Methylorubrum extorquens: one gene and its partner. The protein of the gene in region 1 interacts with the protein of each later gene in a pairwise test. Links are inferred from orthologs where the notes say so. Each region holds a gene or a part of one and is shown on either strand. Other genes may lie near its edges. The genes, in order: J2W78_RS17230 and ndk.

Region 1 (14,765 bases):
ACGTCGCCTTCCTTGCCGTAGGTCGAGCGGGTCTTGTAGTCGGAGCCATCGGTCATCACGACCTTGATGAAGTGGTAGTCGGGGTGCTCAGTCCCCTTGGCCTTGCCGGCCTCGTTCTTTGCCATGACGAATTCCTGAGGTAGCACGCCGACCGGCCCCGCCACTCAGGGGAGGAGCCAGGGGCAAAACATCGCGCGCATTCCGATGAAGGCGCGCCTATACCTCAGCCTCGGACGAGGAACAAGAGAGCGCGGGCGCATCGCCGGTTTTCCGCGAAACGATGACAGGGATATCGGCCGCGACGGGCTTAGGGCTCCGGCGCGAACTGGAAATCGGGGCGGTCGCTGCGTATGCGATGGTTTCAAGCAAAGACGACACGACAGAAACGGCACGGAACGGGACGAAACGATGTCGAGGAATGATGGCCCGCAAGCGTGATGCGTCGTCCGGCGCAGAAATCGATCCGCAGGCGGCGCTCCGGGGGCGGGCGCCGCTTGGGGCGCTCAGACCGCTGATTCCCTTCGCGAGCCGCTACCGGGGCCGCATCCTCGCGGCGCTGATCTCGCTGATCGCCGCGTCGGGCGCGACGCTGGTCGTGCCGATCGCGATTCGTCGCGTGATCGACCACGGCTTCTCGCCGGAGGGGCAGGCGCTCATCAACTCCTACTTCCTGGCGCTGCTGGTGGTGGTCGCGGTGCTCGCGGTGTCGAGCGCGGGCCGCTACTACTCGGTGGTGACGCTGGGCGAGCGCGTCGTCGCGGATCTGCGCTCGGCCGTGTTCGCGCGGCTGACGAGCCTCGACCCGACCTTCTTCGACAAATCGCAATCCGGCGAGATCGTCTCGCGGCTCACGGCGGACGCCACGCAGGTCAAGGCGGTGTTCGGGGTCTCGATCTCGATCCTGCTGCGCAACCTGTTCCTGTTCGTCGGCGCCGTGGCGATGATGGTCTGGACGAGCCCCGGCCTGTCGATCCTCGTGCTCGCCGCGATTCCGCTCATCGTGTTTCCGCTGATCCTGTCGGGACGCGGCGTGCGCCGCCGCTCGCGCGCGGCGCAGGACCGGCTCGCCGACGCCTCGGCCTACGCGGCGGAAGCGGTCGGGGCCGTCCGCACCATGCAGGCCTTCGGCATGGGCCGCGCCACCGCCGAGCGCTTCGCCGAGGCGTCCGAGAACGCCTACCGAGCGGCGCGCGTCTCGATCACCGCGCGCGCCCTGCTCACAGGCGTGGCGATCTTCCTGATCTCGGCCTCGGTCGTCGGCGTGATGTGGTACGGCGCCAAGGGCGTGCTCGCGGGCACCACGAGCGCCGGCCAGCTCTCGCAATTCGTGCTCTACGCCGTGTTCGGCGCGAGCGCACTCGGCCAGCTCTCCGAGGTCTACGGCGAACTCGCCCAGGCCGCAGGCGCCGCCGAACGGCTCGGCGAAATCCTTGCCGCCGAGCCGGCGATCAAGTCTCCCGAGCACCCCGCCGCCCTGCCGAGCCCGGCCCGCGGCGCGGTCGCGTTCGAGGCGGTGCGCTTCCGCTACCCGACCCGGCCCGAACACGCGGCGCTGGACGGCATCTCCTTTACCGCAGCGCCCGGCGAGCGGATCGCCCTCGTCGGCCCGTCGGGGGCCGGCAAGACCACGGTGTTGCAATTGCTGCTGCGCTTCTACGACCCGGACGAGGGGCGCGTGACGATCGACGGCGTGCCGTTGCCGCAGGCCGATCTCGACGCCCTGCGCGCCCGCCTCTCCCTGGTGCCGCAGGATCCGGTGGTGTTCTCCGGCACGGTTCTCGAAAACATCCGCTACGGTCGCCCCGGCGCCCGCGAGGCGGAGGTCGAGGAGGCGGCACGCCTCGCCAACGCCGACGGCTTCATCCGCGCCCTGCCGCAGGGCTACGCAACGCTGCTCGGCGAGCGCGGCACTACCCTCTCGGGCGGGCAGCGCCAGCGCATCGCCATCGCCCGCGCCATCCTGAAGGACGCGCCGGTCCTGCTCCTCGACGAGGCGACCTCGGCGCTCGATGCCGAGAGCGAGCGCGCGGTGCAGAACGCCCTCGACCGGCTGATGCAGGGCCGCACCACGCTGGTAATCGCCCACCGGCTCGCGACCATCCGCGCGGCCGACCGCATCCTCGTCTTCGACGGCGGCAAGATCGTCGAGGAGGGAACGCATGAGAGCCTGCTCGCGCGCGGCGCCCTCTACGCGCAACTCGCGAGCCTGCAATTCGCCGACAGCTTCGACGACAGTGCCCGGGCGCGCGACCCGCGCCCGAAACACGCGGCGGAATAGAGCATCATCCCGAAAGGCGGACGCCGGCTTTCGGACAAAGATGAAGCGCTGACGCAGACGAAGGCGATCGATGGATCTCACCCGCTTCCCCCGTGTCGCACTCACCGACGGGCCGACGCCGATCCGCTCCCTCGACCGTCTCTCGACCCATCTCGGGCCCGAGCTGAACGGCGTCCGCCTGTTCGTGAAACGCGACGACATCGGCCCCGTGGGATTGGGCGGCAACAAGCTGCGCAAGCTCGAATTTCTGCTGGGTCAGGCGCTGGCGGAGCGGGCCGACACGGTGATCACCGTCGGCGCGCTGCAATCGAACCACGCCCGGCTCACCGCCGCCTCCGCCGCGCGGATGGGGCTGGCCTGCGAGCTGTTCCTCACCCGCAGCGTTCCGCGGGAGGACGCCGATTATACCGCCAACGGCAACCGGCTGTTGCAGGACCTGTTCGGTGCCCGTGTCCATCTGCTGCCGGGCGAGGCGGATTCTCTGGCGCAGGCCGAGGCGCGGGCGGAGGAATTGAGGGCGGAGGGGCGGCGCGTCTACGTCTTCCCCTCCGGCGGGTCGAGCCCGCTCGGCTGTCTCGGCTACGCGGCTTGCGCCGCCGAGATCCTGGAGCAGACGGCCAATCTCGGCCTCGCCTTTGCCCGCATCGTCGTGCCGAACGGCAGTTCGGGCACCCATGCCGGGCTTGCCGCCGGCCTCACCGCCGCCGGCCGCGACCCTCATCTCGCCCAATCCTACACGGTGCTCGCCCCCGAGCCCGAGGCGACGGCCGCGACGCTGGCCAGGGCCCGAGACACCCTCACGCTGATCGATGGTAGCCAGACGCTCTCCGATGATGCCATCCGCGTGGACGGCGCCCATCGAGGGCCGGGCTACGGCATCCCGACCGAGGGCATGCGCGAAGCGGTGCGGCTGATGGCTCGGACCGAAGGGCTGCTGCTCGACCCCGTCTACAGCGGCAAGGCGTTCGCCGGGCTGCTCCACGACGTGCGCGCCGGCCTGTACGAGCGCGGCGCGGCGGTGCTGTTCGTGATGACCGGCGGCGTGCCGGGGTTGTTCGCGTATCGGGGCGAGTTTTAGTGGTGCGAACCCTCACCCCTCTGCGGGGGAGGGTGCCTCGCGCATGCGAGGCCGGAGAGGGGAGCGACGCTTCCGGACAATGCGGAGCCGGCCGCTCACCCGACCCCCTTCGAGGGCCACCTTCTCCCGCGGAGGGGAGAGGGATTCATTCTCACCGCTCGGTCAACTTCATCTCGATGCGGCGATTTCGTGAATAAGCCTCCTCGCTCGTTCCCGAATCGAGCGGCTGGTACTCGCCGAAGGCGCCGGCCAGGAGCCGCTGCGGCGGCAGGCCCTTGCTCCGCAGGTACTGCACCACGGCGATGGCACGCGACGCCGACAGCGCCCAGTTCGACGGGAACTGGGCCGACTGGATCGGGCGCGCATCGGTGTGGCCATCGACGCGCAGCACCCAGGGGATGTCGGCGGGGATTTCCCGCGCGATGTCGAGGATCGCCCCCGCGATCCGATCGAGTTCCGGCCCGGCTTCGGGCTTCAGCGCGGCAGAGCCGGCTGCGAACAGCACCTCGGATTGCAGCACGAAGCGGTCGCCGACGATGCGGACATCCGTGCGGCTGCCGATGACTTGGCGCAGGCGCCCGAAGAAGTCGGAGCGGTAGCGGGCCAGTTCCTGCACCCGCTGGGCGAGGGCCACATTGAGGCGGCTGCCGAGTTCGGCGATGCGGGCCTGGCTCTCCCGGTCGCGGGATTCGGAGGCCGCCAGTGCGTCTTCGAGCGCTGCGAGCTGTCGGCGCAAGGCCCGGATCTGCTCGTTCAGAAGCTCGACTTGGTTCTGGGCCCGTTGCGTCGCGCCGCGCTCGGCCGCGAGCTGGGCATCGACGTCGGCGCTCTTGCCCTGGGCCGCTTCGCTGGCATCGGTCAGTGCCCGGAGCCGGTCGCGTTCGGCTTCCGTGGCGGTCAGGGTGTTGCGCAGGCCGGAGGCCGCCTCCTCCTGGGCGCGGCGGCTGGAGCGCTCCAGCGCCAGCAGGTCGGTGAGGTCAGCGATCTGGCGGTTGAGGCGGACCAGCACCGCGTCGCGCCCGGTCAGCTCCTGCGAGAGGAAGAACTGCCCCACCACGAAGACGGTGAGCAGGAACACGACGGCGAGCAGAAGCGTCGCCAGCGCATCGACATAGCCCGGCCAGACATTCAGGCTGCGCTGCGAACGCGCGCGGATCGACGCCATGCTCTCAGTTGACCTTCTCGCGCGCCAGCCGTTCGAGCACCTGCTTCAATTCACGCTCCCGGGCGGCCTGGGCCTCGACCCAGTCGCGGATCATCTGCTGCTCGGCGCGCATGTGCTGCACGAGGCCCTGGATGCCCTCGGCGAGGTTGGTCATCGCCTGGGTCGCACCCCGGCCCCCGGCGCCCTCGGCGATGACGCCGCTCAGCCGATCGACCGCCGCCTGCAACTCGCGGGCGATGGCGGGATCGTGCTCGGGCGCCGGGCGCGCCGCGACGGCGGTGGTGGCGACCGCCTGCTCCTCGCCGGAGACGAGCCAGTCCTCCAACTCGTTGTGGAAGCGGGAATGGGCCTGCCCTGCCTGAAGGTCGAGGAAGCCGACGATCAACGAGGAGGCGAGGCCGAACAGCGAGGCGGAGAAGGCGAGGCCGATGCCGGACAGGGGCACGGCTAGCCCGCTCTTGAGTTCGTCGAACATCACCGCCGCATCCCCACCGCCGCGCATGCCGCCAATCACAGAGCCCACCGCCGAGAGCGTCTCGATCAGGCCCCAGAAGGTGCCGAGCAGGCCAAGCAGGATCAGGATGCCGGCGATGTAGCGCAGGATCTCGCGGCCCTCGTCGAGCCGCACCGCCGTGGTGTCGAGATGCGCGCGGGTGGATGAGAGCGTCATCCCCTCGCGGCGCGCCGCGATGGCCGGCAGCAGCGGCGCGAGAAGCGACGGCCGGTCCTTCGGGTTCTGCCCGGCGGCGACCGCGTTGACGTAGCGCACCTCGCGAAACAGCCGCGTCACCTGCCCGAAGGCAAGCAGCACCGCGATCAGGAGCACGCCGAGGATCAGCCCGTTGAGGCCCGGATTGGCGAGGAAGGCCGGGGTGATCTGCTTGTAGAGGACGAAGGCAAGGAAGCCCGCGAGCGCAAGGAACACCAGCATCCGCACCAGCGTCATGCCGGGCTTGGCGAGGGGAGGCGTGTCGAGGGACGCGGAACGGGCCGCCATCGGGTCCATACTCGTGTTGGGCCTGACGCCGGGACCGGCGGCACCGCTGTGTCGAAACCGGCGGCACTCTGGCGGCTCGGCCTGCCGCGATCAAGTCACGGTGCGCTATCGTTCAACGAGCCTTGAGGCGCAGAGGTGGACTCAATCCCACTCGCGCGGCCAGGTCTCCTCGAGATGCGGCCCGAGGCGTACGGCCCAGACGCGCTTGGCCAGACCCGTCGCGTCGTCGGTCTCGACCGCGATGCCGCACAGGGTGCCCTCGCCGGTGGCCGCTTCGAGACGCGAGCCCGGCGTCTTCTGAAGGAAGCGGCGCACCGGCTCGTCCTTCTGCATCCCGAGCACGGAATCGTAGTCGCCGCACATCCCGGCATCCGACAGGTAGGCGGTGCCGTGGGGCAGGATGCGGTGATCGGCGGTCGGCGCATGGGTGTGGGTGCCGACGACGAGGCTGGCGCGGCCGTCGAGGAAATGCCCCATGGCCTGCTTCTCGCTGGTGGCCTCGGCGTGCATGTCGACGATTACCGCATCCGCCGCCGCGCCGAGCGGGCAGGCGTCGAGTTCGCGGTCGGCCGCGGCGAAGGGATCGTCGAGCGGGTCGAGATAGATCCGGCCCATCACGTTGACGACGAGGACGCGCGCGCCGCGGGGCGTCTCGATCACCGTGGCGCCGCGGCCCGGCGTGCCCGGCGGGTAGTTCGCCGGGCGGATCAGCCGCGGCTGGCGGGCGATGAAGACGAGCGCTTCGCGCTGGTCGAAGGAGTGGTTGCCGAGCGTCACGGCGTCGGCGCCGGCCTGGAGGATTTCGTCGCAGATCGATTCGGTGATGCCGAAGCCGCCGGCCGCGTTCTCGCCGTTGATGACCACGCAATCGAGGCGCCAGCGCTCACGCAGGGCCGGCAGGCGTTCGGTGACGGCATAGCGGCCGGGACGTCCGACGATGTCGCCGAGGAAGAGGATGCGCATCGCGTCGAATCAGTTTTGCCGGAGCGGCACGAGACCGGCCTCGGTCACGAGATGGTCGAGCGGGCGGTCGTGCGGCTCGGCCGGCACCTGTGCGATCTCCTGGACGGAGAAAGCGATGCCGACCGTCAGCACCGGTCCGTTCTTCGAGAGCCGCTCGATCGCCTGATCGTAGTAGCCGGCGCCGTAGCCGATGCGCTGGCCCGCCCGGTCGAAGGCGGCGAGCGGCACGATCAGGGCGGTGGGGTCGAGCGGGGGAAGGTCGTCGCGGGGCTCACTGAGGCCGAAGCCGCCCTTCACCAGTTCCTCGCCCGCGCGCCACTCACGGAAGACGAGGCCCTGCTTGGTCACCTTCGGTAATGCGACACGCTGGCCGCGGGCGAAAAAGCGCTCGATCAGCGGGCGCGGGTCGATCTCGGAGCGGATCGGCCAGAAGGCGCCGACAAGCGGCGCTTCGGCCAGTTCGGGGATGGCCGCGATGATGTCCGCGGCGCGCAGCGCGCCGGCGAGGCGGGCCTCGGGCGAGAGCGCGTCGCGGCGGGCCAGCGCCTCGGCGCGGAGGCTCGCCTTCAGCGAGCGTTCGGAGGATGAGTGCGGAGCCACTTGAGCCGTTGGAGTGTCGATCCCGGGAAACCTACAGTGTAGGTGGGCGCCGTGTTGGCCAAGTCCACGGACGAGGCCAGTGACAGCTCCCTGGGGAGTCGATAAGGCCCCGGGGAAAGTTCTCCTGACGAACTCTGCAGCCCCGCCCGCCAGAGATAGACGCGCCGGGGCTCGGACGCCAGGGGGCGATCGTGTCACGCCTCAGAAATTCGAAGCCGGCTGTGCGTGCTCCCGCCCCGCTCAGCCGCCGCGGCCGGCCTCGCCCTTGCCGGCGGAAGCGCCGCCCGGCTGCCCCGACAGCGCCCGCGCCAGTCGGTCGATCCGCTCGGCGGCGATGCCGACACCGCTCGCGAGCCGGGCCTGATCGGCCGCGCCCTGGGTCGCGTGCTGTTCCAGGTCGGCGATGCGGCGGCGGGCTTCGAGCAGTTCGTCGGCCAGGGTCAGCGAGGCCATGACGTGCAGGCGCATGTCGCCGATCTCGCCGAAGGTGCCGCGCATTTCGCTGACGCGGTCGTCGAAGCTCTTGGCCAGGGCCGCGAGGTGATCCTCCTCGCCGGGGCCGCAGGCCATCCGGTAGCTCTTGCCCGCGATGGTGACGTTGACGTGCGGCATCCGCGTGTGAACCTGACTCGAACTCAGCGCCAACTCAGCGCCCGGTGGGGCCGGACAGCACGTCTTCCACCGTCTCGATGGCGCGATCGAGGCGGCGGTTGACCTCACCGGTGGTGGAATTCATCCGGGCGAGCCGCGCCCCCGCCGCGTCGAGTTCGGCGGCGAGCCGCACCCGGTCCTCCTCTAGCAGGGCGAACTCCGTCTCCCGGTCGCCGCGGCTGCGCTCGGATTCGAGCTTGCGGGCCACCGCCGTCTCGAGCAGCGCCAGCGCGGCGTCGAGCCGGTGCAGGGCCTCTTCCAGCCCGCCACCGTCCTGCCCCCTTCCTTGCGCTGCCTTCGTCTCCGCTCGCGCCATATCTCGCGCCATCTCCACCCGTCGGTTGCCGCGTCATCGGAGTCTGCCACGAAACGCGCCCCGCGCCACGGCGACCAGAACGTAAACGGCCGGCGGCGGAAGGACTTTCGCGGTACTCCGAACCCCCGCTGCGAACAGGTTTCAGCCAAGCGCATTCGAAATTCCAGACAATTCACAGGCTTGCCCCCGATCTTTGACAGCCTCGGGCGCCATGTTAGAGAGCCGGCGCCCGGCCCCGATCCCCCGGCGCGGGGCCGCCCTACGGATTTCTGAAACCGTGACTCTTCCCGGCTCCCCGCTCAGACCGTCCGCCGACCGGACGGCTGCGGGCCGCCTCACGGTTCATCCCCCGTTCAGTGCCGCCCCGCTTGGAGCGGTCCCACGTTCATCGGGTGCCGCGCGCGAACGCCGCCGGCCGGCCCGACCGGTTCCCCATCGGCGCGCGGGTGCGCCCCATTTCGAAGGAGTCACGCCGTGACCGTCAAGGTTGCCATCAACGGGTTCGGGCGCATCGGCCGTAACGTGCTGCGCGCCATCGTCGAAGCCGGCCGCACCGACATCGAGGTCGTCGCGATCAACGATCTCGGCCCGGTCGAGACCAACGCCCACCTGCTGCGCTACGATTCCGTGCATGGCCGCTTCCCGGCCGAGGTCGCGGTCGAGGGCGACGACATCGTCATTAACGGCAAGCGCATCCGCGTCACCGCCGTGCGCAACCCGGCCGAGCTGCCCCACCGCGACCTCGGGGTCGACATCGCGCTGGAATGCACCGGCATCTTCACCTCGAAGGACAAGGCGAAGGCCCATCTCGACGCCGGCGCCAAGCGCGTCCTCGTCTCGGCGCCCGCCGACGGGGCCGACCTCACGGTCGTCTACGGCGTGAACCACGACCGGCTCACCGCCGAGCACCTCGTGGTCTCGAACGCCTCCTGCACCACGAACTGCCTCGCGCCGGTCGCCAAGATCCTCGACGAGACCGTGGGCATCGAGCGCGGCTTCATGACCACGATCCACTCCTACACCAACGACCAGCCCTCGCTGGATCAGATGCACAAGGATCTCTACCGGGCCCGCGCCGCGGCGCTCTCGATGATCCCGACCTCGACCGGCGCGGCCAAGGCTGTCGGCCTCGTCCTGCCGGAGTTGAAGGGCAAGCTCGACGGCACCGCGATCCGCGTGCCGACCCCGAACGTCTCGGCGGTCGATCTCGTGTTCACGGCCAAGCGCGAGACCTCGGTCCAGGAGATCAACGACGCGATCAAGGCCGCCGCCGCCGGCCCGCTCAAGGGTGTGCTCGGCGTCACCGACCGGCCGAACGTGTCGATCGACTTCAATCACGATCCGCACTCGTCCACCTTCCACCTCGACCAGACCAAGGTCATGGACGGCACCTTCGTGCGCATCCTGTCCTGGTACGACAACGAGTGGGGCTTCTCGAACCGCATGGCCGACACCGCCGTGGCCATGGCCAAGCTGATCTGACGCTCTAGCTACGCCTGACGAAGGGCGGCCGGCCTCCGAGCCGGCCGCCCCCAATTGTCGATCGAGTTCCCTGGGGCGAGCCCGGCTCGCCGAAGCTGCAAGGTGCGTACGCGATGACCGAGACCTCGCCGGCCAAGCCTTCCGGGACCGACTTCATTCCCGCCCCCTCGTCCTCCTCCGCGCCGCCTGCCACCGTGACGCCCGCGGCCCCGCCGCCGAGCGTCGGCAAGGCCGAGCTGCCGGCCTCCGGCGCCGTCAACCACGCCGACCAGCTCGCCCGCATTGAGGACAAGACGGCGCGGATCGAGGACAAGTATGCCCGCTCCGAGGCGCTGCTCTCGCGCGTCGAGGAGAAGATCGAGTCGGCCTCGACCCGGATGAACGACGCTGCCCGGCAGGTCGATCTCTCGTCGCTGCGCAGCGAAGTCCGCACGCTGTCCGACCGGGTCGGCCGCCTGCCCGGCACCGGCGCCCTCGTGTTGACCGCGATCATCACCGCCGTGCTCACCGTCGCGCTGATGGTCGCCGTGCAGCGGCTGAACCTCGACCGGATGCTGCCGCACAGCCTCGGCGGTCAGAGCCAGACGACGTCCGCCACTCCGTCGTCCAATCCCCCTGCCTCCAACCCGTAAGAAGCAGACGCCGCCATGACGGATTTCCGCACCCTCGACGATGCCGGCCCGCTCAAGGGTAAGCGCGTGCTGCTGCGCGTCGATCTCAACGTGCCGATGGAGAGCGGACGCGTCACTGACGCAACCCGGATCGAGCGTGTCGTGCCGACGATCCGCGAGATCGCCGATGGCGGCGGGCGGGTGATCCTGCTGGCGCATTTCGGCCGCCCCAAGGGCAAGCCGGACCCGAAGGATTCGTTGAAGCCGATCCTCTCGACGCTCTCGGAGAAGCTTGGGCGGCCGGTGGCGTTCGGTGAGGATTGCGTCGGTGAGGCCGCCGCCTCGGCCGTCGCCGCGCTCAAGGACGGCGACGTGCTGCTCCTCGAAAACACCCGCTACCACGCGGGTGAGGAGAAGAATTCTTCCGAGTTTGCCGAAGCGCTGGCTGCCAACGGCGACATCTACGTCAACGAGGCGTTCTCCGCCGCCCACCGCGCGCATGCTTCGACCGAAGGGCTCGCCCGCCTGCTGCCGGCCTATGCCGGGCGCCTGATGCAGGCCGAACTCGATGCGCTCACCAAGGGCCTCGAATCTCCGGCCCGCCCGGTCATCGCCATCGTCGGCGGCGCCAAGGTCTCGACCAAGATCGACCTGCTCGAAAACCTCGTCGCCAAGGTCGACATGCTGGTGATCGGCGGCGGCATGGCCAACACCTTCCTGCACGCGCAGGGCAAGGATATCGGCAAGTCGCTGTGCGAGAAGGATCTCGCCGAGACCGCCAAGCGAATCCTGGCCGCGGCCAAGGAGAAGAACTGCACCATCATCCTGCCGGTCGATGCGCTGGTCGCCCGCGAGTTCAAGGCCAATGCCGAGAACGAGACCGTGCCGGTCGATGCGGTACCCTCCGACGCGATGATCCTCGATGTCGGCGCCTCCTCGATCGCCACGATCGACGGCGCCATCGAGGAGGCGCGGACGCTGGTCTGGAACGGTCCGCTCGGCGCCTTCGAGCTGACGCCGTTCGACACCGGCACGGTCGCGGTCGCCCAGCACGCCGCCCGGCGCACCAAGGCTGGCCAGCTCGTCAGCGTGGCGGGCGGCGGCGACACGGTGGCGGCCCTCAACCATGCGGGCGTGGGCGAGGACTTCTCCTACGTCTCCACGGCCGGCGGCGCCTTCCTCGAATGGCTGGAGGGCAAGGAACTGCCCGGCGTCGAGGCATTGCGCGCGCAGGGCTGAGGCCGGATCGGCCGCCCCGCAACGCGGGCGGCGACGCCGACAAACGAGCGCATTTTTCAGCGCCGGGCCGCAGGCTGGCGGCACCGGCGCACCTATATAGGCCGCAGCAAGGGACAGGCCCGGCTGAGGCCGCATCGCACGAGGATCGAACCATGGCACGCATCACCCTCCGGCAGCTCCTCGATCACGCCGCCGAGTACGGCTACGGCGTGCCCGCGTTCAACCTGAACAACATGGAGCAGGGGCTCGCGATCATGGCGGCGGCGGATGCCACCAATTCGCCGGTGATCCTCCAGGCGAGCCGGGGTGCCCGCGCCTATGCCAACGACGTGGTGCTGGCCAAGCTCATCGACGGCCTCGTCGAGATCTACCCGCACATCCCCGTCTGCATGCATCTCGACCACGGCAACAACGAAGCCACCTGCGCCACCGCGATCCAGTACGGCTTCACCTCGGTGATGATGGACGGCTCGCTGAAGGCCGATGGCAAGACCCCGGCTGACTACAACTATAACGTCGAGATCACCCACAACGTCACCAAGATGGCCCACTGGGCCGGCGTGTCGGTCGAGGGCGAACTCGGTGTGCTCGGCTCGCTGGAGAGCGGCCAGGGCGAGGCCGAGGACGGCCACGGCGCGGAGGGCGTGCTCTCGCATGACCAGCTCCTGACCGATCCGGACGAGGCGGTGAAGTTCGTGGCCGCCACCAAGGTCGATGCGCTGGCGGTGGCGATGGGCACCAGCCACGGCGCCTACAAGTTCACGAGGCAGCCGGACGGCGACGTGCTTGCGATGGGCGTGATCGAGGAGATCCACCGCCGCCTGCCGACGACCCACCTCGTCATGCACGGCTCCTCCTCGGTGCCGCAGGACCTTCAGGACATCATCAACCAATACGGCGGCGAGATGAAGCCGACCTGGGGTGTGCCGGTTGAGGAGATCCAGCGCGGCATCAAGCACGGCGTGCGCAAGATCAACATCGACACGGACAACCGCATGGCGATGACCGGCCAGATCCGGAAGGTGCTGACGGAGAACCCCTCCGAGTTCGATCCGCGCAAGTACCTCAAGCCCGCCATGGAGGCGATGACCAAGCTCTGCCGGCAGCGGTTCGAGGAGTTCAACACCGCCGGTCAGGGCTCGAAGATCCGCCCGATCTCGGTGGCCGAGATGGCGAAGCGCTACGCCAACGGCTCGCTCGACCCGAAGATCGACGCCTGATCCGCCATGGCAGCCTCTGAGTCGGCCGCGGTCCGGCCCCGCCTCGCCCTCCTCACCCCCTACGGTCTCGGCGCGCCCGAGGCCGAGGCGACCGCCCGGGCGCTCGACGCCGCCTGCGCCGCAGGTGACGTGGCGGCGGTGATCCTGCGGCTGGCGCCGTCCGACGAGCGCAGCCTCGTCGCCCTCGTCAAGCGTCTGACGCCGGCAGCGCAGGAGCGCGGTGCCGCGGTGCTCGTCTCCGTGCCGGGCTATGCCGGCGACGTCGTCTCCGTCGCGGCCCGCGGCGGAGCCGACGGGGTGCATCTCGACCGCGCCGACGAAGAGGCTTTGCGCGATCTGCGCGGGCGTCTGCGTGATGGCCGCATCCTCGGGACGGGCGGCGTGCTCGGCTCGCGGGACGCGGCGATGGTCGCGGGCGAGACCGGTGTCGATTACCTGATGGTCGGCGGCCTCTTCCCCGACGGCGTCGCCCCCGATGCCGAGGACGTGCGCGAGCGCGCGGCGTGGTGGGCGGAGATCTTCGAGACGCCCTGCATCGCGGTGGCGACCTCCGCCGAGGATGTCGCGGCGCTTGTGCTGACGGGTTCCGAATTCGTTGGGCTGGAAAGTGCCCTGTGGCTCGATGACCCCGAGGGAGTTCGGGCCGCACAGGCGCAGCTCGACAGGGCACAATGATTTTTTTTGATGGAAGGACCGTGGTGGTGCCCTCCAAAGCTCACCCCCATCTGAGAGGGCAGGGAAGGGCGCGTCGGCGCACGGGGAAGGCTGCACTCCGAACTGGCCTCTTGTCCCTCACGGCCCTGGGCGCCTGCGCCGTCCTCGCGCTCGACGTCGGCGCTCTTCACGCCGCCCCGAAGCAGCCGGCCACGAAGGAGCCTGTCGCGCAGACACCGGCCAAGCCGAACCTGCTCGACCTCAAGCGTGAGCTGCCCTCACCCTACTCGGCCAATGTTCAAGGGGCGCAGCCCGCGACGGCGAACCCGAATGCGGATGCCGCCTACGGAGCCTATCAGCGCGGTCGCTACGTCACCGCCTTCCGCGAGGCGACCAAGCGGATCGAAGCGAATCCGAAGGACGCCGCGGCGATGACGCTGCTCGGCGAGCTTTACAACCAGGGACTCGGGGTCAAGCCGGATCCCAAACGCGCCCACGAATGGTACCGGCTGGCGGCCGTGCAGAGCGACCCCAACGCCATGGCCTCCCTCGGTCTGATGGCGATGGACGGGCGCGGGCAGCCCAAGGACGAGAAGGCCGGCCGGGTCTGGCTCGAACAGGCGGCCCGCAAGGGACAGCCCAGCGCGTGCTACAATCTCGCGCTGATCCAGCTCGCGAGCGACAAACCGGCGGATCTGGCTGCGGCCCTGGCCAATTTCCGGGCCGCGGCCGAGGCCGAGATTCCGGCTGCGCAATACGCGCTCGGCGTGCTCTACCTCCAAGGTAAAGGTGTCGCGAAGGACACGACCCAGGCCGCGCAGTGGTTCCGCCGCGCCGCCGACAACGGCGATCTCGGCGCCGAGGTCGAGTTCGCGATCCGGCTGTTCAACGGCGACGGCGTTTCCAAGGACGAGACCCGCGCCGCCCGCTACTTCCTGCACGCGGCTCAGCGCGGCAACGCCATCGCTCAGAACCGGATCGCCAAGCTCTACGTCGCCGGCCGCGGCGTGCCGAAGAACCTGATCGAGGCGGCGGCCTGGAACCTCACCGCGGCTTCGCAGGGCCGCGCCGATGCCGGCCTCGACGGGGCGACCGCCGGCCTCAACCCGGACGAGCGCAAGCGCGCCGAGGCGCTGGCGGCGGACCGGGTGAACCTCTCGCCTTAAAGCATCGTCCCGAAAGCTGGTTGCCGGCCTTCGGGAGAGGACGATGGTTTAGCCACCTGCGATTCCCGAACGGCCGGCGTGTTTGAACCGAAGAAGCGGGGCAGGGGGCTGGCGCATCCGGCGACGCTTGCGCGAGGATGTGACTGTCACGCAACCGTAGGCTTTCGTACAACCGCGTGACAGGAGCCCGAATGACGTCCAGCCTTCTTCGCCGCAAGCCCTTGCAACTGGAGCCCGGTGAGGAGCGTCGGCTGGCACGAACGCTCGGCTGGCCGCATCTCATGGCCCTCGGCGTCGGTGCGATCGTCGGGACCGGCATCCTCACGCTGATCGGCGTCGGGGCGG
Region 2 (14,673 bases), 350 kb from region 1 along the record:
CCTTTCGGGACGATGCTCTAAAGACCCGCCGCCGCCAGCATCGCCGAGCCGCCGCGCTCGGCCTCGTCGGCGCCCTGGCGCATGAAGGCGAACAGCTCGCGGCCGGTGCCGACGCCGTCCGGCGGCCGCACCGCCTCCTCCCGGCTGTCCCACTCGGCCGCATCGACCAGCACTTCGAGCAAGCCCTGCTCGGCCGAGAGCCGGACGATGTCGCCGTCGCGGATCCGGCTGATCGGACCGCCGCCAACGGCCTCGGGGCTGACATGGATCGCCGCCGGCACCTTGCCGGAGGCCCCCGACATCCGCCCGTCGGTGACGAGGGCCACCTTGTGGCCGCGGTCCTGCAGCACGCCGAGCGGCGGGGTCAGCTTGTGCAGCTCCGGCATCCCGTTGGCCCGCGGGCCCTGGAAGCGCACGACCACGACGACATCGCGCTCCAACTCGCCTGCCTTGAAGGCGGCGATGACGTCGTCCTGATCGGAGAAGACGCGGGCCGGGGCCTCGATGGTGCGGCGCTCGGGGTCGACCGCGCTGGTCTTGAAGGTGGCCCGACCGAGATTGCCCTTCACCAGCCGCATCCCGCCATCCGGCTGGAACGGGCGGGCGGGGGGGCGCAGCATGGCTTCGTCCAGCGGCTCGGCCGGCGCGTCCTCGAAGGTGAGGTCGTTCCCGTCCCCCAGGAGCTTCGGGTCGCGGGCGTGATCGCGCAGGCGCGTGCCGGCGACCGTCAAAAGGTCGTCGTGCAGGAGGCCGGCATCGATCAGCGAGGCGATGACGTAGGACATACCGCCGGCCGCGTGGAAGTGGTTCACGTCGCCCGCGCCGTTCGGGTAGACCCGCGCGATCAGCGGCACCACGCCGGAGAGCCGGTCGAAATCCTCCCAATCGACGACGATGCCGGCGGCCCGCGCCATGGCCGGTATGTGGATCGCGTGGTTGGTCGAGCCGCCGGTGGCGAGCAGGCCGACGATGGCGTTGACGATCGCCCGCTCGTCGATGCAGCGCCCGAGCGGGCGATAATCGTTGCCGTTCCAGCCGATCTCGGTGAGCCGGTGGATCGCCGAGCGCGTCACCGCCTGCCGCAGCCGCGTGCCGGGATTGATGAAGGAGGCGCCGGGCATGTGCAGGCCCATCACGTCCATCATCATCTGGTTGGAATTGGCGGTGCCGTAGAAGGTGCAGGTGCCGGCTCCGTGATAGGAGGCGGACTCGCTCTCCAGCAGTTCCGCGCGGCCGACCTTCCCCTCGGCATAGAGCTGCCGGATGCGCTGCTTCTCCTTGTTGGCCAGTCCCGAGGGCATCGGGCCGGCCGGGATCAGGATCATCGGCAGGTGGCCGAAGCGGAGCGCGCCGATGATCAGGCCGGGCACGATCTTGTCGCAGATGCCCAGAAGCGCCGCGCCCTCGAACATGCCGTGGCTGAGCGCGACCGCCGTGGAGAGGGCGATGGTATCGCGGGAGAACAGCGACAGCTCCATGCCGCGCTGGCCCTGGGTGACGCCGTCGCACATGGCGGGCGTGCCGCCGGCCACCTGGGCCGTCGCGCCCACTTCGCGGGCGAACAGCTTGATCTGCTCCGGATAGCGTCCGTAGGGCTGATGCGCCGAGAGCATGTCGTTGTAGGCGGTGACGATGCCGATGTTCATGGCGCGGCCCGCGATGATCGCCGGCTTGTCCTCGCCGGATGCCGCGAAGCCGTGGGCGAGGTTGCCGCAGGCGAGCATCGGGCGGTGCACGCCCGCCTCTCTCTCGCGCTCGATCAGGTCGAGATAGGCACGGCGGCTCTCGCGGGAGCGCGCGATGACGCGCTCGGTGACCGCGGCGACCTCGGGATGAAGCTCCGGCATGGCTCGTTCGCCTCGTTCGGATATCGACGGCACGGACAGGCCCGCAAGAACGGGGCCCGCGCACCCCTTAACATGGAGAGACTCCAAACGGGATCACGCTTGTGAGAACGTTTTCATCAATCCAACTGCGAGCTTCGACGCGCGGAAATTTCAGATTGCGACGGTCTGTGCCACGTCGATCGTGCCGCCGCTCACCTCACCCGCGATCACCGCGAACGCCCGTGCGCCGGGCCTTTCGTCGAATGGACGACTACGGCCGCCGCATGACTGAGCAAGCGAGGTAGAGAGGAGATGATCGATGTGGTCGGGGGGCATCTTGACCATCACCGTGAGAAACAACGCCACCGCGTCGTCTTCGCCCGTCACGATAGCGGTCTTGTGGCCCTCTGCGCCTGAGCCGAAGATCGGCGGGGTGCCACCCGCCGATCCTCACCCCTGATCTCATACACGTTCGCATTCCTGCAAACGTCGCCGGTTCATTGAGCTGCTGCCGTCGCAGAACGGACGGAGCGAACGACGTCACGCCCCCGGCGCGGTCGCGATATCCCGCTCGACCTCGGCCGGATCGAGCACGTAGCGGCGCGAGCAGAACTCACAGGTGATGGACACGGTGCCGTCATCCGCGACCATGTCCCGCCGCTCCTCGGCCGAGAACGAGCGGATCATCCCCAACACCCGCTCTTGCGAGCAGCGGCAGCGCTCGACCACGCTCTGCGCCTCGAACACGCGCACGCCGCGCTCGTGGAACAGGCGGTAGAGCAACCGCTCGCTCGAAACCGCCGGATCGACGATTTCGTGGTCCTCGACGGTGTTCACGAGGCTGCGCGCCTCGGTCCAGGCATCGTCGTCACGGGGGGCGCCGGTGAGAATCTCGTGGCCCTCCGGTGCGTCGCCGGGCGGAAGGTCGGCCTGGCGCATCCGGTCGGGTGAGGTCGGCAGGAACTGCACCAGCAGTCCGCCGGCCCGCCAGCGGCTCTCCCCGCCCTCCATCTGCTCGGCCACCGCGAGGCGGACCAGCGTCGGGATCTGCTCGGATTGCCGGAAGTATTGGTGCGCGGCCTCTTCGAGGCTTTGGCCCTCGAGAGCGACGACGCCCTGGTAGCGGCTCTGGGTTGGCCCCTGATCGATGGTCATGGCCAGATGCCCGCGACCCATCAGGTCGGCGGCGCGCGCCTTCGGGCCGAGGGCGGCCACCGGCTCCGCATCGAAGCGGGCGGTGGCCCGCACCCGGTCGGGCGCCTCGAAATCGACCACCAGCATGTTCACCGGTCCGTCGGTCTTGGTCTGGAGCTGGAAGCGGCCTTCGAGCTTCAGGGAGGCGCCGAGCAGCACGGTGAGTGCCGACGCCTCGCCGATCAGCCGAGCGACCGCGTCGGGATAGCCGTGGCGGCGCAGGATGGTGTCGATCGAGGGCCCGAGCCGCACCGCGCGGCCGCGCAGATCCAGCGCTTCGACGGCGAACGGCAGAACGGCGTCGTCGTCGCCTTCGAGCGAGGGTGTGAAAGAAGGGGCGTGTCCGGAGCTCATGGGCTCTCCGTATCCGGGCTGGATGAAAAAGAGGAGCGGGAGGGCGGCCGGTCCGGCGCCGTCGCGTCGAACCGACGGAGGTGCACGAATCGGCGCACGTCCTCGGCGCTCCTCATATGGGGGGCACCGTGCCCCGGCGCGAGACCGGCGCATGATGCCCTCGGCCGGCCCCACCACGCAAATAGTCCGCACGCGGCCGCGCTTGTCGTTTCCGCATCGTCTTTCTTCCGGAAGTCGGCGGCCACCTTTCGGGACGATGCCCTGGCCGGACGGCTCAGAAATCCGTGTGCAGCCGCGTGCCGAAGAAATCGGCCGGGCCCCGGTCGCGGTTATAGGCCGGGTTCTCGACGTGCTGGTAGTCGAAGGACATCGTCACTGCCTTCGTCAGGTTCATCGCGTAATAGACCTCGACCGCCCGTTCCGGCGCGTAATTGTCGAGGCGGCCGTCGCCGATCAGGAGTCCGAGCCCGCCATTGGCGAAGTAGGCGCGGTGAGAGGTCGAGATCCGGTTCGCGGCGGCGCCGATGCCGACCGTGTCCTGCGGCCGGCCCCAGGCCGCGCCCTTGAGCGAGAGGCCGCCCGAGACCGAGCCGTCGATATCGGTGAAGGAGAGGTTCTCGTTGCGCCCGTCGTTGACGCTCGCCCGCGCGAACAGGCCGAGATCGGCGGTCAGTGTCTGTTCGAGATTGACGTAGGCACCGCTCTTGCGCCGAGGCTCCCGGGTCGCGGCGGCCGCCGTGTTGATGTCGGCGAAGGCGCCCGTCTGCGTCAGCGCCACGATCTGCCGGAAGTTGGCGGTGTTGCCGACATTCGAGAACAGGCCGAGGCGTAAGCGGCCCGGCTGGTCGAGCACGGGCAGCGTGTGGCGCTCCTCGAACTCGATGACGGCGCCGGCCCGCTCGAACACCCGCGGGTCGAGCACGTCGGAGGAGGGCTCCTTGGGCACCTGCGTGTAGGCGGCGCGCACCGCAAATTCCGCGCGGTTGTACTCGACCATCACGCCTTGCGTGAAACCGGGAAGGTTGGCCGGGAAGTCCCAGGCGGCCGCGGCCCACAGGCCCCAGTTCATGAAGTCCACCCGCGGGTCGTGGGCGTAGACGTTGCCGTCGAAGAAGTCGCCGAGCGCGAACTTGCCGGCGATGACCGTGATGCGCTCGACGTCGCGCGTGCCGGCGATGGAGTTCGGCCCGTCCGGCACCGCTTCCGTCTCGCTGCCGAGCCCGAAGGTCTGGCGGACGAAGTAGCGGTTCGACCGCAGCTTCGGGAAGGGGGCGCCGGCCTTCTGCGCCTCGCCGTTGACGAAGCCGGCCACGCCCAGCGTGCGCGACAGGCCGAAGCCCTGGCTGAATTCCGGATTGTAGTAGAGTTCGGTTCCCTCGAAGAGCTTGAGGCCGAGGAACAGCGTCGCGGTCGTCGTCGCCTGCGCCTGATCCGGCACGAGGCTCTGCGGCCCGCGATAGGGGGCGCGGAAGCCCGTCACGCCCTGGTTCACGAAGGTGGTCTGGCCGTGCAACGAGAAGCGGGCGTCCTTCGGGGGCTCGTCCTCTTCCTCCGGCACCAGGGTCAGCGCCTGTGGGTGCCAGATCAGCCGCGCCATCATCTGGTTGGAAACGAAGCCGGTGCGGGTCGTCACCGGTCCCCCGTCGAGGCCCGGCAGCGTGCCGAGGCCGAAGCGGCCGCTCTCGCCGAGGTCGCTGTAGCGGTAGTCGATCCCGAGCGAGAGATGCGGATCGACCGCGAACTGCACGCCGGCACCCAGCGTGAAGCCGAGATAGGAGACGTTGCGAGAGGCCGTCGCCGTCGGGCCGCCGGCCTGATCCGGATAGGTGGCGAGCACCCGGCCGTTGGCGCCCGTGAGCCCGGCGGTCGCGTAGATCAGGTTGTTGCCGAAGGCGTAGCCGAGCCGCGCGCGGGCGGCTCCGAACACGTCCGTCTTCTCGCGGATCAGCGCGAAGGGCGGATCGATCGCCTCATAGCCGAAGCCCGGTGCATCGGAGCGTGCGCCACGCTTGAGATTGGCGCCGGCGAGGTCGGCTTCGATCCCGTAGACGAGGGCCCCGTCCTGCCCGTTCCAGCCGGCAAAGGCGCCGCCGATTACCGTGGTGGCGTCGCCGCCGAGGTCGCGGCTGCCGGTGGCATCACCCGTCGAGAGCGTCCGAACGCGGCGCGCGCCGATCGTGGTCGGGCCGAAATCGTAATTGCCGAAGGAAGCGCCCGCGCTGCCCTGTACCCCGGCATAGAAGCCGGACCAATCGATGAAGCGGGGCGTTGCGCGCTCCGCGAGGTCCGCGGCCATGCCGGCGCAGGCATGAAAGCCGAGAATCGCGGCAAGCCCTGCCGAGACGGCCCACCGTTTCGCGATCGTCCCCGCGCGCGCCTTGAACACTGCGCCAGCCCCCGCCGCCACCCCTTGAGCGGCCTAGCAGATGCCGTTGCCGCCGCAATGCGCCCACGACCCGCCGAAGCACGAGGCTTCAGAACGGTTGCGCGGGCGCCACGATGTCCGTGAGAAGCCGAAACATTCGACAGGACGATGACGGACGCGCCGTCACAGCCCGCGGAGAGGTGTGCGAAGCCGGGACGATCGCACGTAAGCGGTCCCAAAAAGACAAATAAGTGCCTACGGGTGCTTGCTGCATTGCACCGTCACGCTAACTTTTGAGCGGACTTGATCCCCATCAGGTTTGTCGAACTTCAGGGCGCGCCAGCAAAGGCGCGCCCCTTTTTCCCTAAAAATGTTCGGCGAGCATCACTCCGCGGGAGCGGCCGGTACCTTGGCCGGGGCCGGCTTCGCGACGGTTTTCGCAGGGGTCGCGGCGGCCTGCTGGTTCACGTCCGGCACGCGGGTCCAAGTCTGCGAGCCGCACAGCACCTTGAGCATGCAGCCCTGAACGCTCAGTTCGCCCTCGCTTTCGCGCTCCAGGCTGACCTGATAGATCTTGCCCTCGTCGGCGTTGTAGATCTCGCCGGCAAAACCCGCATCTTCCGGCTTGAGGTTTTCGAGGAGCGTCAGCCCGATGATCGGGCGTGCCCGCTTCTTCGGATCGGGGTTCTTCACATCGTTGCGCGGCGCCCCGGCGTCATCGGTCGGAGATTTTAGCCACACCACCTTGCCGCAGGCGTTGCCGCCGCTCGGCCCGCAGCGGTCGATGCGGATCTTCGCGCGTCCGTCCCCCGTCAGCCACGTTCCGGAGAGGTCTTTGGGGGCGGCGAAGGCGGCGTTCGAAGCCAGGAGGGCGGCGAGACCGAGAGCGATACGCATGAATGGCTCCTGAGGCTGGGCCCAAAGATGGGCTGAGGCTTGCGGAGGAAGGGTCGCCCCGGCAGCGAGCGGGGGCAGGCGAACCGTCCACCCATTGAGCCGCTGCAATCCGGCGATTTTTCGGCGGTGTTGCGCTAAAGCCATGGCGGAGCCGAAAAAGGCCGAGCTTGCCGTGATTCCGCTCGCATGGGCATCCGTTGCCTGTCAGCGGGTTGACGGTGGTTGAGGGCCTACCGGTCCACCGCTATAAGCCCGGCGCGCCGGGCGCCAGCCGGGCCGTCGACTGCCGACGCGGTCGATCTCTCGGGTGGCTTTCGAGCCCGCCCTCCTTCAGCGCGTCGCGCGACCCCTTTCTCCAACGAACCGGACCGGACCATGGCCAACGAGCGCACCTTCTCCATCCTCAAGCCCGACGCGACGCGCCGCAACCTCACCGGCGCGGTCAACGCCGTGATCGAGGCCGCCGGCCTGCGCATCGTCGGCCAGCGCCGCATCCGCATGACCCGCGAGCAGGCGGAGAAATTCTACGAGGTGCACAAGGAGCGCCCGTTCTTCGGTGAGCTGGTCGAGTTCATGACCTCGGGCCCCGTGGTCGTGCAGGTGCTGGAAGGCGAGAACGCCGTCGCCAAGTACCGCGAAGTCATGGGCGCCACGAACCCGGCCCAGGCCGCCGACGGCACCATCCGCAAGCAGTTCGCCGAGTCGGTCGGCGAGAACACCGTTCACGGCTCCGACAGCGCCGACAACGCCCGGCTCGAGATCGCGCAGTTCTTCAACGACGCCGACATCGCCGCCTAAAGCATGGTTCTCGCCGGCCTTCGTAACAGGGCCGGCGAGAAACACGCTCGCGCTTGCGCGGGGCTGACCTTCCCGGCGCAATCCGGCCGAGTGTGACTCTCCTGCCCTAGCGGTGCAGGGCGAGCGGCCCGAAGAACGGAATCGATCGACGATTTCCCGTCTCTCTTCGGATTTTCGCTCCCATGCGCCTCACGTTTTCGCGCACCGGCCGCCTGCTCGTCGCGGCCGGCCTCGTGTCCCTGCTCGCCGCCTGCAACACCGCCGGCCGCTCGACGCAGTACACCTCGCTCGAAGGCTATGTGCCCGATCCGACGCTGAAGACCGCGACCAAGACCAACCTGACCGGCCGCGTGCGCCACGCCTGCACCGTCACCCAGGCCCGGTTCCAGAAGGTTCCCGAAGACGCGCTCGCCGCGCCCTGCGGCTGCTATGCCGAGCGCACGCTCTCCGCCCTCGACAAGGACGAGATCGCTTCCTACCGCACCACCGGCTACTTCAACGACAGCGCGCGCGCCAAGGCGCTGAACGCGCTCGATAGCTGCAAGCTGCCGCGTCCGGTCTGATCGGATGAGGGACGGCGCTGAGCGCCGTCCCTTCGAGAGATGCAGGGCTCGAACCCGCACCTTTGATAGCTCCCGGTCTTTCGGAGCCGGAATCTACAGCTTCTCGGTCGGCGCCGTGGTATCCCCGTCGTCCGGCTTCGGCTTCTCCGGTTTGGCCGGCTTCGGGCAGATGCCCTGGAGGCTCTTCCACTCGGCCTCGGACAGGATGCCGGGGCCGGCCGGTTTCTGCCCTGCCAAAGACCGGATCCGCGCGGACCGCTCTGCCGTGACCGGATGGGAGCGCAGGAACGAGGTCGCGTCCGGCTTCTCGTCATCCGCGTCGGTGATGCGCTCCAGGATCGCGGCGAGCGCGGCCCCGTCCCCGCCGGCCCGCTTCACCGCCGTCACCGCGTAGGCATCCGCCGTTCGCTCCGCGTCGCGTGAGTAATTCGCCGAGATCGCGGCCTGCCCGATCGTTACCAGCACCGTCGAGCCGGTGAGATCGCCGAGCACGAGACTCAGCAGGAACGAGGTGCCGCCGGCCGTGATCACCGAGCGCATCGGATCGCGGGCGGCGACGTGGCCGAACTCGTGCGCAAGGATGCCGGCCAGCTCATCGCCGTTCTTGGCCTTGGCGATGATGTCCGAGAGCAGGATCACCCGTCCGCCCGGAAGGGCGAGCGCGTTGGCAACCGTGTGACGGCGCACGGTGACCTGCGGAGTCTCCGGCAGCGCCATGCCCTCGGCAAGCCGTGCCGTCAGCCGATCGAGCACTGTCCGCGCCGCCGAATCGTTGCAGAGCGGCGGGTCGCCGAGCAAGCCGACGATCTGAGTATCGACGCTGCGTCCGAGTTGCGCTTCGATCGCCCGCGGGACCAAGGGGGCGAGCAGGTTCGAGGCCGCCGGCACACCGTAAACGGCCGTCAGCAGCACGGAGACGCCCGCCGCGATCGACCAGAGCACGAGGCGGGTCAGGCCGCCTCCGCTCTCGGTCCGGTTCAGGTCGGGACATCGCGCCTTCAGGGCTTCCGCGAACGTCTCGTCGGCGAACTCGATGCTCTCCGGTCCCTGCGTATGGTTGATCCGCATCAGGGGTGGGGCAGCGTCGGCCGCGCGCAGATCGAGCAGGCTCCAATCGCGCGAAACGTCCCCGCCGGAGACTTCGAGCCGGAACGTCAGCCTCAGCGTCACCGGCCGGGGCCGGGCGCTGAGGCCGTCGAAGAACGTGCCGGTCGTGGTGATCGCCTCCATCGGCGGGCTAGAACCCGATCTCGAGGGCGCCGCCGACATCGAGCGCGTCGGCCAGCCCCTCGTTGAGGCCGCTGGCCGGCGCGCGCGTCGAGGCGAGCACCGCTTCCAGCGCCGGCAGGTTCTCGATCTGCATCGTGGTCGCCACCGCGTGCCACAGCCTCACCGTGATGATCCGGACATAGAGCACGTTCGTGCCGAGGATGGCCCCGAGATAGAGAAGCACGCTCGATGCGATGACGAAGGCGTGGATGCCCGCATTCTCGCCGTCCATGGCGATCAACGGCACGAGAAGAGCGAAGATGATGCCGAGAACGATGATGAAGCCGATCACCGCCAGCATGTAGACGAAATAGGGGAAGTAGAACTGGCGCGCCTTCAGCGAGGAGGCCAGCCGCGCCTCACCGAGATGGGCTGCATTGAGGAACGCGCGGGTCTCGCGCGCCCGATAATAGGGGATCAGCAGGAGCGCGAGGGGAATCGACACGCTGGCGGCGATCCCGACGGCGCTGGCGTAGGACACGAGCGGCGAATCCTCGTAGGCCGGATTGAAGATGAACTTGCTCTTCTCGCTCGCCGGATCCTGAATCAGCAGATCGCTCGGGATGTCGAAGCCGGTCGCTGCCAGCAGCGCCACGACGCTCAGCAGAATCGGCAGCAGCGCGGTGATGTAGAACATCATCCACGGCATCAGGATTGAGCGGCCGGTCGCGGTCGAGCGCATCCGGCTCTGGCCGATCAGCGTGTGGTCGATGCGGTAGCGCTCCAGCGCCGCGCGCATGAAGGGGAAGGCCAGGCCGAAGCTGAAGAAGGTCGCGAGCCACCACAGGCAGGCGCGTCCGGCATAAGCGAAGCCCGACCCGTCCTGCCCGAGGCGTATGCCGCGCCAGCGCGTGCGCGAAGCTCGGTAGCGCCGGCCGCGGAACAGCGCGTATTGCCCGAGCACGAACAGGCCGATGAAGGAGATCGGCGCAGTCAGGGCCGCCAGCACGGGGCTCAGGAGACCGACGACGAACAGGACGATGTAGATCGGCACCAGGATGGCAAGCGCCACGAGGAAGCCGAGGAACAACTCCTTGCCGGTGCCGAGATACTCGGCCGGGCTGCCGGCGACGATCGTGCGGCTCCAGAAATACCGCCGCAGATTGGTGATGTACCAGAACCGGTAGATCGAGAAGGTGACCAGCGAGAGCAGGAAGCCTTTGACGACGATGCCCGTCAGCCCCGGCGCCTTCCGGTCGAACGCAATTTGTCCCGTCCGCGCCCCAGCCGGGCCCGGCACGCCTGCCAATTGATCCATCGTTGCAGTCCCCCTCGTTGCTGGGAGACTAGAATCCGTGCTGGTTGCGTTGCAACAGCCGTCGCACACAATCGTTGCTTTAGGAACGATCGGTCACTGGAAAGCCGGTGCAGCGACCGCACGCCGCTGAGTTTTCATGGTTAATTTCACGTGAAAACCACGTCGCGACCGTTTCCCGACAGCTGTTTCTGAGCCGATGGCGGACGCCGCACTCAACTCCGATTCTGCCGCTCGTCTCGCTGCGATGTTGCGCGTAGCGATACCGCGCTCACAGGCAGACCACTGAACGTGCTTTCAAAAGAAAACGCCGGGCCCGATCACGGAGCCCGGCGTTTTCACATGACGTCATCACAAGAGGAGCGAACCGCACCCCTGGGAATCGAGGAGCTTCAGCAGCAACGGAAACCCGATGTGTTTCCGACCCCGAAGCGAGCGTTCTCGCGGTTGCGAAAGAACTCCCGCTCGGTCATCGGCGCCTGATCGGGATGGGTCTTGGCGATATGGGCGACGTAAGTGCCGTAATCGCCCTGACCCACCATCAGCCGCGCGCCGTCGCAGACGCACTTGTTGAAAGCCTGAAGGCGTTCGCGAAAGCTCTGCATCGACGTTGCGGTTCCGCTCATGACACGCTCACTCCGCCGGGACGAGTCTGGGATCGGCTTCCAGCGCCGTCCAGCGATCGGCGCGGTAGGCTTTCACGCAGGCCATGACGCCGAACACCGCGATCGCCACGACGAGGCCGACGAAGAACACGGCGAGGGCCGCGTCGATGCGGTCGTTGAAGACAATCTTGTGCATGTCCGCCATGCTCTTGGCCGGGCCGAGCACCTTGCCTTCCGCGATCGCCGCCGAGAAGCGGTCGGCGTGCGCGAGGAAGCCGATCTTCGGATCGGGCGAGAAGATCTTCTGCCAGCCGGCCGTCAGGGTGCAGATGCAGAGCCAGACGGTCGGGATGATGGTGACGAAAGCGTAGCGCTCGCGCTTCATCTTGAAGATCACCACGGTCGCCAGCGTCAGTGCGACGGCGGCCAGCATCTGGTTCGAGATGCCGAACAGCGGCCACAGGGTGTAGATGCCGCCCAGCGGATCGGTGACGCCCTGATAGAGGAAGAAGCCCCAGGCGCCGACGCACAGAGCGGTGGCGACCACGCTCGGACCCCAGGCCGAGGTATCCTTGAAGCGCGGCGAGAGCAGGCCGAGCAGATCCTGCAGCATGAAGCGGCCGGCGCGCGTGCCCGCATCCACCGCGGTCAGGATGAACAGGGCCTCGAACAGGATCGCGAAGTGATACCAGAAGGCCATCATCGCCTTGCCGCCGATGGCCGAGGAGATGATGTGCGCCATGCCGACCGCGAGGGTCGGCGCGCCGCCGACGCGCGAGATGATCGAGTGCTCGCCGACATCCTTGGCGGTCTGGGCGATGACGTCCGGAGCGATGGGGAAGCCGAGCGCCGTCACCGCAGCGGCGGCGGTTTCCGGCGTGCCGCCGAGCAGGGCGCCCGGGGAGTTCATGGTGAAGTAGATGCCCGGGTCGATCACGCTGGCGGCCACCAGCGCCATGATCGCCACGAAGCTCTCCATCAGCATGCCGCCGTAGCCGATGAAGCGGGTGTCCATCTCGTTGTTGACGAGCTTCGGGGTCGTGCCCGACGAGATCAGAGCGTGGAAGCCCGAGACCGCGCCGCAGGCGATGGTGATGAACAGGAACGGAAACAGCGAGCCCGCCCAGACCGGGCCGGTGCCGTCGACGAACTTCGTCGTGGCCGGCATCTGCATGTGCGGGGCGACGACGACGATGCCGAGCGCGAGGCCGACGATGGTGCCGATCTTGAGGAAGGTCGAGAGGTAGTCGCGCGGGGCGAGCAGCAGCCACACCGGCAGGATCGCGGCCACGAAGCCGTAGCCGATCAGCATCCAGGTGAGCTGGGTGCCGGTGAAGGTGAAGGCGGGACCCCAGGTGGGGTGCTCGTTGATCTGACCGCCGCCGACGATCGCGGCCATGAGCAGGACGAAGCCGATGATCGACACCTCGCCGATCTTGCCCGGCCGGATGTAGCGCGCGTAGAGGCCCATCAGGATCGCGATCGGGATCGTCGCGCCGACGGTGAAGGTGCCCCACGGGCTCTCGGCCAGTGCCTTGACCACGATCATCGCCAGCACGGCGAGCAGGATGACCATGATCATGAAGGTGCCGAACAGGGCGATGACGCCGGGGATCACCCCGAGTTCGGCCCGGATCAGTTCGCCCAGAGAGCGCCCATCGCGGCGCATCGAGATGAACAGGACCATGAAGTCCTGCACCGCGCCCGCGAGCACGACGCCGGCCAGGATCCACAGCATGCCGGGCAGGTAGCCCATCTGCGCGGCGAGCACGGGGCCAACCAGCGGGCCGGCGCCGGCGATGGCCGCGAAGTGGTGGCCGAACAGGACCGACTTGTTGGTGGGAACGTAGTCGAGGCCGTCGTTGTGACGGTGCGCCGGGGTCTCGCGCTTCGGGTCGAGGCGCATCACCTTGTCGGCGATGAAAAGGGAATAGTAGCGGTAGGCGATGAGGTAGGTGCAGACCGCAGCCACCACGACCCAGAGGGCGTTGATCGATTCGCCCCGTTGCGTGGCGACCACCGCCAGCGCCGCAGCGCCCAATGCCCCGACCAGGGCCCAGGGCCCATGCTTCTGTATTGCGCCCATGCGACGCCTCACTCCGTCATTGGCCGCATTCTTGATGCAGGCGGCCTTTCACCGATCTGTGTGGCGCAATTTTTCCTGCGATACCAGTTGCGGTGAGCACACAGCTGCCGGTTCCCTCTGCACCCGCAGTGACATCCGCCATCCCGCGTTACCCGAACCTCGGGATGAAGGCGCCGCGATGCCGCCGACGCCCGCGCCAAGGGCAACTCGGGAAACGGGTCTCCGGACGGTGCCGATGATTCGGAGCACGGCCTCGTGCGGCCCGAACGGCATCGACCGTGGAGAGCGTGTTCGAACGTTCTAGTCGAGGACGATGACGCGGTTAGGGAGTTGATTGCCGCCGTGGCTGCCCGGCAGCTCGGCCTTCAGCACGGCACCGACCTGATCCACCGCCGAGACGAGCCCCTCGCCGAGGGCTCCGCGTTCGGCCGCACCGAGCAGCTCCGAGACGATGGCGCGCCACCGCGCCTCGTCCACGCGGGCCCGCACGCCCTTGTCGGCAACGATCTCGGCGTAGCGCTCGGCGAGGGCCACGTAGACCAAAACGCCGGTGCGTCCCCGCGTTCCGGTGAGACCGTGTGCGAAGAACTCGCGGCGCGCAGCGGCGTGAGCGCGTTCACGCTGCCAGCGTCGCGGGGTGAGGGTGATCCGGAAACGCTCGTTCAGGGTCAGCAGCAGCGTGGCGAGCACGGTCGCCGCCTGAGCGAGCGCAATCTCGCCCGCACCGAGATCGGTGAGCAGGATCAGCGGCCAGGGCAAGGCCAGGGCGACCGCCAGAGCCAAAGCGAGGCCGGGGGAGCGATAGAGGCCGGCGCTGGCCGCGACCAGCACCACGATTTCGCCGGTCGTTCCGGTCTCCGCCCGTCCGATCGCTGCGGCGATCCGCTCCCGCGCGGCGGGATCGAGGATGGTCGTGCTACCAGTCACCGGACGCTCCCCCGCCGCCGAACGAGCCGCCCCCGCCGGAAAATCCTCCGCCTCCGCCATCCGAGAAGCCGCCGCTCCAGCCACCGGACGGCCCCGGAATCACGACGAAGCCGCCGCCCCGGCCCCGCCGCCCGCCGCCATTCATCCGCGTCAGCACGACGACGAGGGCGATGATGACAATGATCCAGAAAATCACCGTGACGGGATCGACCGTGTCTTCCCGCACTGGCGCGCGGCGCTGCCACTCGTCGGCATCGCCCGAGAGGATCGGGACGATGGCGTCCACCCCCGCCTCCACCCCGCCGGAAAAGTCGCCCTGGCGGAAGCGGGGCGTGATCGCCGTCGTAATGATCGTCTTCGACAGCGCATCGGTGAGCGCGCCTTCGAGTCCGTATCCGACCTCGATGCGAACCTTGCGCTCCTTCGGGGCCACCAGCAGCAGCACGCCGTTGTTGGTCTTCTTCTGACCGATGCCCCAGGCGCGGGCGAGGCGGTTGGCGTAGTCCTCGACCGTGAGATCCTGAAGGCTCGGCA

What was found.
Region 2: the proteins of J2W78_RS17230 (region 1) and ndk interact in binary tests that used the Escherichia coli proteins (3 or more experiments, as listed by UniProt). The link is inferred for Methylorubrum extorquens from one-to-one orthologs.

The regions. Positions count from the first base shown.
Region 1 is NZ_JALJXF010000001.1:3,688,034-3,702,798, reverse strand. What follows is about bases 5,287-8,208. They hold J2W78_RS17230 (5-formyltetrahydrofolate cyclo-ligase), read right to left. Parts: upstream 7,082-8,208; coding sequence 6,491-7,081; downstream 5,287-6,490. Other genes in these bases: J2W78_RS17215 (DUF4164 domain-containing protein), read right to left, coding at 7,728-8,048; J2W78_RS17220 (cell division protein ZapA), read right to left, coding at 7,322-7,693; J2W78_RS17235 (TIGR00282 family metallophosphoesterase), read right to left, coding at 5,660-6,481; J2W78_RS17240 (MotA/TolQ/ExbB proton channel family protein), read right to left, coding at 5,287-5,518. Outside these bases: rpmE (50S ribosomal protein L31), read right to left, coding at 1-125; J2W78_RS17255 (ABC transporter transmembrane domain-containing protein), read left to right, coding at 422-2,278; J2W78_RS17250 (D-cysteine desulfhydrase family protein), read left to right, coding at 2,349-3,356; J2W78_RS17245 (peptidoglycan -binding protein), read right to left, coding at 3,508-4,521; more of J2W78_RS17240, read right to left, coding at 4,526-5,286; gap (type I glyceraldehyde-3-phosphate dehydrogenase), read left to right, coding at 8,523-9,530; J2W78_RS17205 (hypothetical protein), read left to right, coding at 9,644-10,162; J2W78_RS17200 (phosphoglycerate kinase), read left to right, coding at 10,178-11,380; fba (class II fructose-bisphosphate aldolase), read left to right, coding at 11,533-12,600; J2W78_RS17190 (thiamine phosphate synthase), read left to right, coding at 12,607-13,275; J2W78_RS17185 (tetratricopeptide repeat protein), read left to right, coding at 13,272-14,420; J2W78_RS17180 (amino acid permease), read left to right, coding at 14,612-14,765. UniProt on the Escherichia coli protein: Involved in the removal of 5-formyltetrahydrofolate.
Region 2 is NZ_JALJXF010000001.1:4,038,895-4,053,567, reverse strand. The notes cover bases 5,893-8,722. They hold ndk (nucleoside-diphosphate kinase), read left to right. Parts: upstream 5,893-7,011; coding sequence 7,012-7,434; downstream 7,435-8,722. Other genes in these bases: J2W78_RS18905 (M48 family metallopeptidase), read right to left, coding at 8,091-8,722; J2W78_RS18910 (hypothetical protein), read left to right, coding at 7,617-7,997; J2W78_RS18920 (DUF2147 domain-containing protein), read right to left, coding at 6,124-6,636. In the rest of the region: edd (phosphogluconate dehydratase), read right to left, coding at 18-1,847; J2W78_RS18935 (hypothetical protein), read right to left, coding at 1,998-2,213; J2W78_RS18930 (Hsp33 family molecular chaperone), read right to left, coding at 2,367-3,374; J2W78_RS18925 (carbohydrate porin), read right to left, coding at 3,649-5,760; more of J2W78_RS18905, read right to left, coding at 8,723-9,227; J2W78_RS18900 (YjgN family protein), read right to left, coding at 9,235-10,524; J2W78_RS18895 (YbdD/YjiX family protein), read right to left, coding at 10,914-11,147; J2W78_RS18890 (carbon starvation CstA family protein), read right to left, coding at 11,155-13,212; J2W78_RS18885 (TPM domain-containing protein), read right to left, coding at 13,513-14,139; J2W78_RS18880 (TPM domain-containing protein), read right to left, coding at 14,129-14,673. UniProt on the Escherichia coli protein: Major role in the synthesis of nucleoside triphosphates other than ATP. The ATP gamma phosphate is transferred to the NDP beta phosphate via a ping-pong mechanism, using a phosphorylated active-site intermediate.